DNA from 3 places in the Hydrogenophaga luteola genome. Region 2 is predicted to be linked to each of the others. Evidence: predicted binding sites of a transcription regulator. Region 2 holds the regulator's gene; each other region holds the start of a gene.
What was found. The regulator LexA, encoded in region 2, represses DNA repair genes until DNA is damaged. The targets are predictions, from matches to a motif close to ACTGTATNNNNATACAGT.
Positions count from the first base shown of each region.

Region 1: the regulator LexA is predicted to act here: its motif matches at 1,849-1,866, upstream of ACFOPI_RS07655 (DNA topoisomerase IV subunit B).
Region 3: the regulator LexA is predicted to act here: its motif matches at 2,647-2,664, upstream of imuA (translesion DNA synthesis-associated protein ImuA).

Region 1 covers NZ_JBHRXX010000002.1:806,447-810,780, reverse strand. The annotation lists gene ACFOPI_RS07655 (DNA topoisomerase IV subunit B) at 1-1,817, opposite strand, end outside; gene ACFOPI_RS07650 (MFS transporter) at 1,984-3,228, shown strand; gene ACFOPI_RS07645 (hypothetical protein) at 3,225-3,353, shown strand; gene ACFOPI_RS07640 (class I SAM-dependent methyltransferase) at 3,353-3,901, shown strand; gene dapA (4-hydroxy-tetrahydrodipicolinate synthase) at 4,006-4,334, shown strand, end outside.
Region 2 covers NZ_JBHRXX010000009.1:436,119-440,452, forward strand. The annotation lists gene ACFOPI_RS20875 (D-2-hydroxyacid dehydrogenase family protein) at 1-932, opposite strand, end outside; gene ACFOPI_RS20880 (hypothetical protein) at 980-1,330, opposite strand; gene lexA (transcriptional repressor LexA) at 1,463-2,143, opposite strand; gene ACFOPI_RS20890 (asparaginase) at 2,234-3,199, shown strand; gene adk (adenylate kinase) at 3,275-3,931, opposite strand; gene kdsB (3-deoxy-manno-octulosonate cytidylyltransferase) at 4,058-4,334, opposite strand, start outside.
Region 3 covers NZ_JBHRXX010000007.1:117,267-121,600, reverse strand. The annotation lists gene ACFOPI_RS15240 (error-prone DNA polymerase) at 1-495, opposite strand, end outside; gene ACFOPI_RS15235 (Y-family DNA polymerase) at 607-1,914, opposite strand; gene imuA (translesion DNA synthesis-associated protein ImuA) at 1,859-2,644, opposite strand; gene rpoH (RNA polymerase sigma factor RpoH) at 2,782-3,738, shown strand; gene ACFOPI_RS15220 (metallophosphoesterase) at 3,748-4,334, opposite strand, start outside.

The DNA of each region.
Region 1 (4,334 bases), on a different contig from region 2:
GGGTTGAGCGTGGTGTCCCAGAGCTGCTCGGCGTTCATCTCGCCCAGCCCCTTGAAGCGGCTGATCTGGCACTTCTCGCGGTTCACGCCGTCTTTCTCGGCCTTGTCCAGGATGGCGTGCAGCTCGCCCTCATCCAGCGCGTACTGCTTGGCAGCGGGCTTCTTGCCGCGCGCCGGCACATCCACCCGGAACAGCGGCGGGCGCGCCACGTACACATGGCCGGCCTCGATGAGCTTGGGGAAGTGGCGGAAGAACAGGGTGAGCAGCAGCACCTGGATGTGCGAGCCGTCGACGTCGGCGTCCGAAAGGATGCAGACCTTGCCGTAGCGCAGGCCGCTCAGGTCGGGCGTGTCCAGCGGGCCATGCGGGTCGACGCCGATGGCGACCGAGATGTCGTGGATTTCGGTGTTGGCAAACAGGCGGTCGCGCTCGACCTCCCAGGTGTTGAGCACCTTGCCGCGCAGCGGCAGCACGGCCTGGCATTCCTTGTCGCGGCCCATCTTGGCGCTGCCGCCGGCCGAGTCGCCCTCGACCAGGAAGAGTTCGTTGTGCGCGATGTCGCGGCTTTCGCAGTCGGTCAGCTTGCCCGGCAGCACGGCCACGCCCGAGCCCTTGCGCTTCTCGACCTTCTGGCCGGCCTTCTGGCGGCTCTGCGCCGCCTTGATGGCGAGTTCGGCCAGCTTCTTGCCGTAGTCCACGTGCTGGTTGAGCCAGAGTTCGAGCGCCGGGCGCACGAAGCCGCCGACCAGGCGCACCGCGTCGCGCGAGTTCAGGCGCTCTTTCACCTGGCCCTGGAACTGCGGGTCCAGCACCTTGGCGCTGAGCACGTAACTGGCGCGGGCGAACACATCCTCGGGCAGCAGCTTCACGCCCTTGGGCAGCAGCGCGTGCATCTCGATGAAGGCTTTGACGGCCTGGAACAGGCCGTCGCGCAGGCCGCTGTCGTGCGTGCCGCCGGCACTGGTGGGAATCAGGTTGACGTAGCTCTCGCGCACCGGCGCACCGTCTTCGGTGAAAGCAACGGCCCAGGCCGCCCCTTCGCCATCGGCGAAGCTGTCGTCCTTGGCATCGGCGTAGCCTTCGCCCTCGAACAGCGGTATCACCGGGTCAGTGGTCAGCGTCTGCGCCAGGTAGTCGCGCAGGCCGCCTTTGTACTGCCAGGTCTGGGTGTCTTTGGTCTTTTCGTTCACCAGCGTGACCTGCACGCCGGGCATCAGCACCGCCTTGCTGCGCAGCAGGTGCGTCAGCTCGCCAAGCGGCAGCACGGCTGAATCGAAGTACTTGGCGTCGGGCCAGGCGCGCACCGTGGTGCCCTGCTTGCGGTCGCCCTCGCCCTTTGGCGTCACCACCAGCGGCTCGATCACGTCGCCGGCGCCAAAGGCCAGCTTCGCCACCTGGCCGTCGCGGAAACAGGTGACCTCCAGCCGGGTGGACAGCGCGTTGGTCACGCTCACACCCACGCCGTGCAGACCGCCGGAGAAGCTGTAGGCGCCGCCCTTGCCCTTGTCAAACTTGCCGCCGGCGTGCAGGCGGGTGAACACCAGTTCGACCACGGGCGCCTTTTCTTCGGGGTGCAGGCCGAAGGGAATGCCGCGGCCGTCGTCTTCCACGCTCACCGAACCGTCGGTGTGCAGCGTGACCTTGATCTTCTTGCCGAAGCCCGCCAGCGCCTCGTCGGCCGCGTTGTCCAGCACCTCTTGAATGATGTGCAGCGGGTTGTCGGTGCGGGTGTACATGCCCGGCCGCTGTTTGACCGGCTCCAGACCCTTGAGGACGCGGATGGAGCCTTCGGAATACTCGTTCGATTGGGTTGCCATCGGGAAATTGTAAGGTGCGGCCCTTCAAAAGCCTGTATACAAATACAGATCAAAGACCCGGTTTTTCCTTCGATGCCTTGCACGCATCAATCGGCGGGAGAAATTTCACGGGCCAGCGTCTACCTTGCGACGCCTTCGGCAAAGCCGGATTCGCTACAGTGCCGGGATGTCCTCAGCTTCCCCCATACCCATGTCACCGGCGCGCCTGTCCGCCGCACAGGTGCTGATCTGCGGCGCCGCCATCGTCACCCTTTCCATGGGGGTGCGCCACGGTTTCGGGCTCTGGCTGCAGCCGATCACCCAGGACATGGGCTGGACCCGGGAAGGTTTTTCCTTCGCGCTGGCCATCCAGAACCTGGCCTGGGGCCTGTTCGGCATCTTCGCCGGCATGGCGGCCGACCGCTTCGGCGCGTTCCGGGTGCTGCTGGGGGGCGCGGTGCTGTACGCGCTGGGCCTGGCCGGCATGGCACTCTCACCCACCCCGTTCGTGTTCATGCTGACCGCTGGCCTGCTGATCGGCGCAGCCCAGGCCGGCACCACCTATGCCGTGGTCTACGGCGTCATCGGCCGCCAGATCCCGGCCGAGCGCCGCTCCTGGGCCATGGGCGTGGCTGCGGCGGCCGGCTCCTTTGGCCAGTTCCTGATGGTGCCAGTGGAAGGCTGGCTGATCTCGGGCTTCGGCTGGCAACAGGCCTTGCTTGTCCTCGGCGCCGCGGTGTTGCTGATCATGCCGCTGGCGCTGTTCCTGCGCGAACCGGGCTTCACGGGTGGCGCTGCGCCAAAGCGCGAACAGACCATCGGCCAAGCGCTGCGCGAGGCCTTCGGCTACCGCAGCTTCCAGCTGCTGATGGCGGGCTATTTCGTGTGCGGCTTCCAGGTGGTCTTCATCGGTGTGCACATGCCCAGCTACCTCAAGGACCACGGCCTCTCGCCCCAGGTGGCCAGCTACGCGCTGGCCATCATCGGCCTGTTCAACGTCATCGGCACCTACGCCGCCGGCGCGCTGGGACAGCGTCTGGCCAAGCGCCACATCCTGGCGTTCATCTATCTGGCGCGCTCGGTCGCCATCGTGATCTTCCTCTGGGCGCCGCTCACGCCCATAAGCGTCTATGTCTTCTCCGCCGTGATGGGCGTGCTCTGGCTCTCGACGGTGCCGCCGACCAACGCGGTGCTGGCCCAGATCTTCGGCGTGGCCCACATGTCCATGCTGGGCGGCTTCGTGTTCTTCAGCCACCAGATCGGCAGCTTCATGGGCGTGTGGCTGGGTGGCGTGCTCTACGACCGGACCGGCAGCTACGACATCGTCTGGTACATCGCCATCGCGCTGGGCGTGTTCGCGGCCCTGGTGAACTTGCCGGTCCGCGAGTCGGCCATCGAGCGCGGCCCGCAGCGTATGGGGGCCGCTGCGTGAAGCCGCTGGCCGCTCGGGCACTGGTCTGGGCCGCCGTCGCCCTGGCCCTCCTGGGCACGCTCATGCTCTACCGCCGCCCCGACTTCCTGGTGAATCTGGCCGACCAGCTCTGGAGCTGTTTCTGATGCACGGCACGGAGTCGCCCTCCTCCTGGGTGCAACGCTGGTCGCACCTGGTGCCGGTCGGCGGCACCGTACTGGACGTGGCCTGCGGACAGGGACGGCATCTGCGCTGGTTCGCCGGCCACGGTCATCCGGTGACCGGCGTGGACCGGGACCCCAGCGCCGTGGCAGCAGCGGCCGGCGCCGGGTGGGTGGTGCAGGCAGACATCGAGAACGGCCCTTGGCCCTTCGAAGGACAACGCTTCGACGCCGTGGTGGTGACCAACTACCTCTGGCGCGCGCTCCTGCCCGTGATCGTGGACAGCGTGGCCGAGGGTGGCGTGCTGATCTACGAGACCTTTGCAACCGGTAACGAATCGGTGGGACGCCCCTCGCGGCCCGACTTCCTGCTGCAGCCGGGTGAGCTGCTGCAGGCCTGCGCCGGCCTGCACGTGGTCGCCTATGAAAACGGCTTCTGCGACCACCCGGAGCGCTTCGTACAGCGCATCGCGGCCCTGCGAAAACGCCCGTCCGACGCAGCCGCCCCGGCGCGCCACCTGCTCCCTGACTGAGTGACTGCGCTGGGTAGAATGCACGATTCGCGCGCGAGCCGCCGGATCGATTTCCTCAACGCGTCCGGCGCACAGGCTGGCGCCTCTGATTTGAGCCCGAGAACATGAAGACCATCACCGGCAGCATCGTTGCCCTCGTCACCCCCTTCCACCCCGACGGCAGTGTCGACTACCCCACCCTGCGCAAGCTGATCGACTGGCACATCGCCGAAGGCACCGACTGCATCGGCGTCGTCGGCACCACGGGCGAGTCGCCCACGGTCAGCGTCGAAGAACACTGCGAAATCATCCGCGTCTCAGTAGAACAGGCCGCCAAGCGGGTACCGATCATGGCCGGCTGCGGCGCCAACTCCACCGCTGAAGCCATCGAACTGGCGAAGTTCGCCAAGAAGGTCGGTGCCGACTGCCAGCTGCAGGTCGTGCCCTACTACAA
Region 2 (4,334 bases):
AAGGCCGCCGAGAACAGCGTCTCATAGTTGTTGAGTTCGACGTAGCCGATGTGAGGTGTGCAGATGCAGTTCTCTAGCCTGAGCAACGCATGTCCTTGAAGGATCGGCTCAGACTCAAACACATCAATGGCCGCCATGCCGGGGCGGCCACGGTTCAATGCGGTGAGTAGGGCCTCGGCTTCGATCAGTTCGGCTCTCGATGTATTGACCAGCAAGGCGGTCGGCTTCATGCGAGAAAGATCCTCTAGCGTGACACAGCCCGCGCTGCGGTCGCTGAGTCGAAGATGGAGGCTGAGCACATCCGAGCGTTCAAAGAGATCTTCGCGGCTGCCTGCGACTTCGAAGCCATCGGCAACTGCCTGCTGGCAGGACTCTTCGCCACCCCAGACCAGCACCTGCATGCCGAAGGCCTTGCCATAGGCCGCGACCAGCTTGCCGATGCGGCCATAGCTCCACAAGCCAAGTGTCTTGCCGTGAAGAACCATACCCAGGCCGAAGTTGGCAGGCATGGACGATGACTTCAGTCCTGACTGTTGCCACGCGCCGTGCTTGAGGCTTGCCACATACTGGGGGATGCGTCGCATCGACGCCATGACCAGCGCCCATGTGAGTTCAGCGGTGGAGATCGGGGAGCTTTTACCTTCGGCCACGGCGATGCCACGTTCGGTGCAGGCATTGACGTCAATGTGGCCGCCGATACGCCCGGTCTGCGCAATGAGTTTCAGGCGAGGCAGCTTGTCAACCAATTGGCGGGATATGGGGGTTCTTTCCCGTATCAGGACCACGATGTCGGCATCCCGCAACCGTATGGACAGTTGCCCGACTCCCTTGACCGTGTTGGTGAAGACTTTGGCAGGATAGGGGTCGAGGCGCGCTGCGCAATCCAGCTTTCGGACGGCGTCCTGATAGTCGTCCAATATCACAATGTTCATGGGGCACTATTGTGCCGCCATGAGCATTCTGTTCAGCCTTTGCGCTGTCAGGCGGGTTCGGTGCGGTGCTCCAGAGCGGCCAGGCGGTCCAGTTCGGCGCAGACATCGGCCATGCGCCCTGAAATGACCAGGCAGGCGTTTCGATCCGGTGGGCTGGCGTGCTTCAGGCGGATGGTTGCAGGTCGTGAGGGGCGCGAAACCTCGGCCATGGAAGCGGTAGGAGAGACTGGCAGCGACTGCTTTGGTTGCCTGTTGGCCAACCACCCGGCCCTGACAAACCGCTGCATCAGTGCTGGTAGCGGTTTGCGGGTCTTGTAGGGGCACAGAGGGGACGGCAGCCAGCTGTCGATCAACTGCAGCGGTGCGCGCCAGGTCTTGGAGGTGATGCGGATTCCCATGTGAAACTCCGGGGAGGGGTTGGACACAGGCAGGATTGATTCGGAAGAGCCACACTCGCAGGGTTTGCCATAGACGGTGTGCTGTCCTGACAAAACGCCCGCCACCTGCGAGGGCAGCACCGACCCAGCGGGTCAGATTTGGAAGCTGTTGCGAATCAGGCCCACAGCGAGGCCTTCGATCTCGAATGGTTCACCCGGTTGCACCACGATGGTTTTGTAGTCGGGGTTTTCCGCGTGCAGCTCGATTTGATGGTCGCGGCGCATGAAGCGCTTGACGGTCACGTCGTCACCGAGCCTGGCCACCACAATCTGTCCATTCTTGGCGTCCTTGCTGGACTGCACCGCCAGCAGGTCGCCGTCAAGAATGCCGACGTCACGCATGGACATGCCGCGCACGCGCAGCAGATAGTCGGGGGTGCGCTGGAACAGGCTACGCTCGACGTGGTAGGTCTGGTCGACGTGCTCCTGCGCGAGGATCGGGGAGCCGGCCGCCACCCGCCCGATCAGGGGCAGCATGAGCTGCGAAAGGCCGGGCATCGGCAGTGTAAGCTGCTGCGCCCGTTGATCATTGATGGCCTGCAAGTCACTGCTGCGAAGACGGATCCCTCGCGAGGTGCCGCTGACCAATTCGATCATGCCTTTGCGAGCGAGTGCCTGAAGGTGCTCCTCGGCTGCATTGGCCGACTTGAAGCCGAGCTCGGTCGCAATTTCTGCACGGGTGGGCGGGGCGCCCGTGCGGGCTATGGCGTTCTGGATCAACTCCAGGATTTGCTGCTGGCGGGCCGTAAGCTTGGGCGGGAACGACTCGATCATGTCAACCTCGTGATGTGGCGGGCGGGCTGCTGGGTAGGCTGTTTGCATATCCAGTATCTGTATTTTTAAACAGTTTTGGAGACTTGGCAAGTGAACGACAACAACAGAAGCCTTTGCGTGATCCTGGGGACTGGCGGCACGATCGCCGGGCGGGCCGCCCGGTCTGGTGACAACGTGGGATACGTGGCGGGGCAGGTTCGTGTGGAAGATCTGCTGGCGGGCGTGCCGGCGCTGCAAAGCGTGCCTCTGGAGGTGGAGCAGGTGGAACAAGTGGACAGCAAGGACATGCACTTCGGCCTTTGGAAGCGGCTGTTGCTTCGGCTCTCTCACCACCTTGCCCGCGATGAGGTGGCTGGCGTCGTCGTCACACACGGTACCGACACACTCGAAGAAACAGCCTTTTTCATCCATACGGTGCTGCAACCCCGTAAGCCGGTGGTGTTCACCTGCGCGATGCGCCCTGCCACCGCGCTGGTGCCAGACGGGCCGCAGAACCTGCTGGACGCAGTGACCGTGGCGGGTCATCCCGAGGTCGAAGGGTGTGTGGTGGTTTGTGCGGGGCAGGTGCATGCGCCCGAGCACTTGACCAAGGTTCACAGCTACCGTGTGGATGCGTTCGATTCGGGCGACGCCGGCCCTCAGGCGTGTGTGGAGGAAGGCGAGGTCCGGTGGTTCCATCCTCCCGCAAACCACCCGAACGCCGAGCGTTCGGAGGCGCTTCTGGCGCGGGTGCTGCGGGCCGATGCGCTGCCACGTGTCCAGCTGGTGACCAGCCACGCCGATGCCGACGGCTCCGTCGTTCGCGCGCTGCTGCACGCGGAACCAGCCCTGCGTCCGCAGGGCATTGTGGTGGCGGCCACCGGCAACGGTACGGTTCACCAGTCGCTGGCGTCGGCCCTGGCGGAGGCCATGGCCAGTGGTGTGAGGGTGGTCAGGGCCACGCGCTGCCCCCGCGGGCGTGTGATTCCGGACAAGGCCAATCCCATGCCCGACTCCAACGGACTATCCCCTGTGAAGGCGCGGCTGGCACTCGCGCTCTCGTTGCTGGGGCCCTGACCAGCCAGCCAGGTGCAACGACAAAAAAGAAACCCGGCAGTTCGTGCCGGGTTTGCAGGATGAGCGGGCGGTGCTTCAGGCGGCCAGTGCCTGAAACGCTCGGGCGGTGATCTCGTCGACCGAGCCTGTGCCGCTGATGGCGCGGTACTTGGGGGCGGCGGCCGGATCCGATTTTGCCCATTGGCTGTAGTAGTCAACCAGCGGACGGGTCTGGGCGCTGTACACCTCCAGACGCTTCTTGACGGTCTCTTCCTTGTCATCGTCGCGCTGGATCAGCGGCTCACCGGTGACGTCGTCCTTGCCTTCCACCTTGGGCGGATTGAACTTCACGTGATAGGTGCGTCCCGAGGCAGGGTGCGAGCGGCGGCCGCTCATGCGTTCGATGATGGCGTCGAATGGCACGTCGATTTCCAGCACATAGTCCAGTTTCACGCCAGCCGCCTTCATGGCATCGGCCTGCGGGATGGTGCGCGGGAAGCCGTCGAACAGGAAGCCACTGGCGCAGTCGGGCTGGGCGATGCGTTCCTTGACGAGGTTGATGATCAGGTCGTCGCTCACCAGACCACCTGCGTCCATGACCGCCTTGGCCTGCAGGCCCAGGGGAGTGCCGGCCTTGACGGCGGCCCGCAGCATGTCGCCGGTCGAGATCTGGGGGATGCCGTACTTCTGGCAGATGAAGGTGGCTTGTGTGCCCTTGCCCGCACCAGGAGCGCCCAACAGGATCAGTCTCATCGTCTTCCTTGTGTCAATGTTTCGTTCGTGCTCGCCTGTCTCCTCGGCAGAGCCGGCCCCGGTATCGAGGGTCGAACGAGGATAGCATGGCCCACCCCGACACTGCCTTACAGGCAGTGTCGCAGTTCAAGACTTCCGGAGCAGCGCCCGGACTCTTTCCAGGTCCGCGGGCGTGTCGACACCGGGAGCGGCCGCATGGGTTGCCAGATGCACCGCAATGCGCTCCCCGTGCCATAGGGTGCGCAACTGCTCCAGCGACTCCGTCAGTTCCAGCGGTGCCGGCTCCAGCGACGGAAAACGGCGCAGGAAACCCGCCCGGTATCCGTAGACACCGATGTGTCGCAGTGGGACCGGAGAAGGCAGGCTGGATGGCTGGCCTGCCGCCATGCCGTCGCGCCACCAG
Region 3 (4,334 bases), on a different contig from region 2:
CGTCACGCCCAGCCAGCAGCGGCCCAGGAAGTTGCCGAGCAGCCAGCGCGCGGTGGCATCGCACTGGTCTTGTGTGGCGCCGCGCGCTGGCACGGCGATGGCCAGGCAGTCGGCCAGGGCTGCGGGGTCGACATCGTCCAGCCTCAGCCGGTATGTGCCCTTGGCGGCCGAGCGCCGCAGCCTCGTGATGAGCTCGCAGAGGTTCCCGTAGCCGTGGAGGTTGGTGGCCAGCAGCACCAGCGTGAAATCGCCGGTGGGACCGCCACCCGCCTGGACGAGGAACTGGCTGCCCACGATGAGCGGCAGTTTGTGTTTTTTCGCGGCCACGTGCGCCCGTGCGATGCCCGCCATCGAACATTCGTCGGTGATGGCCAGTGCGGTGTAGCCCATGGCCTTGGCGCGCGCCACCAGCTCCTCGGCGTGGCTGGCACCGCGCAGGAAGCTGAAGTTGGAGCAGCACAGCAGCTCGGCGTAGTCGGGCAGGGACATCTTCATGGCCGATCCGGCGCCGGGCCGCCCCAAGCCGGATCAGCCCCCGGACCCGGGAGGCACCGGGTCCCTCCCCGGTGCTGGGGCAGCGACCCGCGCAGCGGCGGAGCGTGGGGGTTAAGCGAACACACCATGGAGATACCAGGCCGGCTCGTCGGCCAGCCTCGTCTGGAACACCCACAGCACACCCGCCAGCGGCGACTGGGCGACCCAGTAGTCGCGTACCGCGTGGCGGGTGCGGCCAGTGGCCTCGTCACGGTCCCACCAGCCCCCCTCCACTCGCTGCGGTCCCAGCAGCAGCTGCAGTTCGCCCTGGTAGAGCGGCCGGTGCTGGCGCACCAGCAGCTTCAGTGGCTGCTGCAGCATCCAGGTCGGCTGCGGCCCGGCGGGCGCCACCGGCCAGGCCTCGCGCGGCAAGACCTGCGCCGCCGGCTGCCAGCACTCCATCGCCTCGGGCCGGTGGTCCTCGCACAGCAGCGGCCGAACCACCCGGTCCTCACCCAGCCGCGCCGCCAGCCGCTCCAGCACCTGGGGCAGCGGCTCCTGGCCATGGGCTTCGTCGGGCAACCACGATGCGCTCCGGGGCGCCAGCGGCACCACCCCCTCGGCCGTCAGCCGCAGGTCGCCGACCGGGGCAGCCAGCACCACCTGCGCCAGGTGCTCGGCCAGCAGCCGCGAGAGGTGCCCCACTTCGCGCGTGGGCTCGGCAGTGCGCACCGTCAGCTGCCCGCCCTCGCCCGCGCCGCGCGACCGCATGGCGTCGTGCGCCCAGTGCAGGGTGAAGGCGGTCACGCCGCTGTGGCGTGCGGCCAGCCAGGCCGAGAGCTGCAGCAGCAGGCGGTGCGCCCCGAAGGTCAGGGTCCCCGCGTCCTCGACCCGGTGCGGCAGCTCCAGCCGGGCGTCGAACACCGCGGGCAGCATGACCCAGACATGCGTCTCGGGGGCACGGCCATAGGCCTGGTCCAGCGCCGCCAGCAAGGCCGCATCGAAACGCCGCGCCAGTCCGGCACGCGGCAGCCGGCGCAGATCGCCCAGGGTGCGACAGCCGATGCGCGCCAGGATCGGCAGGTGCGGCCGCACGGCGCTCAGGGTCGCCATCGGCAGCGCGTCCAGCACGCGCTCCAGCGGCGCCGACACGCCGTCTTCCACCCCCGCCCGCGCCAGCGCCAGCGCCGCCCGGGCGTTGGGCGCCCAGGCCAGGGCCACTGCGCCCAGTTCCTGCGCTCCGCCCCAGAGCCGCTCGCGCAGCGCCGCCCGCCCGCCGAACAGACGCAGGCTCGCCGCCACTTCCAGCAACACGGCCTCTTCGGCGACGGCGACACGGGGCGTGAACTGCAGCGCCCAGACCGCCAGCGCCTGCAGCGCCGCGTCAGTGGGGGACGGCGGGTCGTCGGTGCTCGGGCGTCGGAGCGCGGACCACAGCATGGTCGGCCTCACGGGAAACGGCCGTCTGGCCCAGGTTCAGCAGCCGGGGCGGCAGCACTGCCGACAGCCCGGCCGGCACCGCCGGCAGGTGCAGGGTGCGCGCCAGCGGCGGCCCCTTGCGCTTGATCACGTCGACCGACAAAGCCCAGCCAGCACCCGGACGCACCAGCAGGCGCAGGGATGCCGCCGAGGATTCGCGGGCTGCGACGGCCGGCCGGCACAGCCACACCGGGCCTTCGTGGTCACTGGCCAGCACCTGCAGGCGCCTCAGCTGCGCCGGCCGTGCCTGGGGCAGCCAGGCCAGCACCGCCCCGCAGCTGCCGGCCTTGACCAGCTGTTCGGTGGCCCAGAGGCGCTCGGCCGGCGTGTCGGCCTGCACCCAGACCAGCTGCCGGGCTGTCACGCCATGCGGCAGCAGGCCCGGCAGGTGCGGCAGATGCGGTGGCCCGACCAGCACCACTTCACGCCCGACGGCACAGACCCGGCCCAGCGCCGGCCCCAGCAGGCGGAACTCCAAGGTACCCGCCGGGCTCAGCAACAGCTCGGTCAGCCCGAAACCGGGCCAGCCCCCGCCCGGCAGGGCCGCGTCCAGCGCCCCGAATCCGCTGGCGCAGCTGGCCGTGACCGGCCGGCCCAGCGCGTCGCCGCGCCAGACGAGGGCGGACAGGCTGGCCGGCAGATCGCCGGACGGGCGGATGAACGGGGCAGGCATGGTGGTGGCAAGGCTCAAATACTGTTTTTATGTACAGTAAAAGAAAACGGACCGATTGTCCACCCCCGGATATCACGGTCATGGAACCATTCAATTAGCACTCGCTCATAGAGAGTGCTAACATTTCCGCAAGACCACCTGAGGAGGTTCTTCACATGTCCACCACCCTGCTCGCCCCCGCCGCCCTGCCGACCACCACGCTGGCCGTCGCCAGCCCGTGGAGCCGTTCGCTGACGCTGCCGCCGCTGGGCAATCTGGACGCGTACATCTCGGCGGTCAACCGCATGCCACTGCTGACGCTCGAAGAAGAGCAGTCGGCCGCCCGCCGCCTGCGCGATCACAACGACCTGGAAGCTGCCGGCCAACTGGTGATGTCGCACCTGCGCCTGGTGGTGTCCATCGCCCGCCAGTACCTGGGCTACGGCCTGCCGCACGGCGACCTGATCCAGGAAGGCAACGTCGGCCTGATGAAGGCCGTCAAGCGCTTCGACCCCGACCAGGGCGTGCGCCTGGTGAGTTACGCAATCCACTGGATCAAGGCCGAGATCCACGAATACATCCTGAAGAACTGGCGCATGGTCAAGGTCGCCACGACCAAAGCCCAGCGCAAGCTGTTCTTCAACCTGCGCTCGATGAAGCAGGGCTTCCGTGCCGAGGCCACCGAAGGCGACACCCACCGCGAGGCCCTGTCGGACAGCGAGATCGATGTGGTCGCGCGCGACCTCAAGGTCAAGCCCGAGGAAGTGCGCGAGATGGAAACGCGCCTGTCCGGTGGTGACGTGGTGCTCGACCCCTCGCCCGCCGACGATGGTGAAGAAACCTATGGCCCGATCGCCTGGCTGGCCGATGCCAACCACGAGCCGACTGCGATGATCGAATCGGCCCAGCGCGATGTGCTGGCCACCGAAGGCATCGCGCAGGCCATGGGCGAGCTCGACGACCGTTCGCGCCGCATCGTGACCGAACGCTGGCTCAAGGTGAACGACGACGGTTCGGGCGGCATGACGCTGCACGAACTGGCGGCCGAATACGGCGTGAGCGCCGAGCGCATCCGCCAGATCGAGGTGGCGGCCATGAAGAAGATGCGCAAGGCCCTGGCCGAATTCGCCTGAGCCGCCGGCTCAGCGCACGAGATCGATGCGGTCGATGGTCGGCCGCACGCCCAGCCGGGCCGGCAAGCCGATGGTGCCCACACCGGGCGTCACCAGCAGCTGCCCGGCCCTTGTGCCGTACAGCCCGTTCCACCAGGGCTGCAGGGAGTTGGTCTTCCGCAGGAACCAGGGCGAAAAACCGGGAATCCAGATCTGCCCACCATGAGTGTGCCCGGCCATGGAGAGGAACGCCGCGCCCTTCGGCAGCAGCGCCACGGTGTCGGGTTGGTGCACCACCACCAGCCGCCGCGATGAGTCGTTATTGAGGCCGCCTGGCCAGAGTCGCTCAATTTGCTGCTGAGGCCGCCCGCCCCACTGGTCGTCCAGCCCCACCAGCTCCCAGCCCTTCCAGGGCACAGCCTGCCCTTCGATCAGGCGTACGCCGTGCTGCGTCAGCGCTTCGCGCAGGGGCGCGGTGAGTTCCGGCCCGGGCGCCTGCACATCGTGATTGCCCAGCACGCCCCAAACCGGGTGGCGCAGGCGCGCAAGCGGTGCGAAGCCCGCACGCAGGTCCTGCGTCGGCTCGTGGGTCCAGTCGCCCGCGACGATCACCGCAT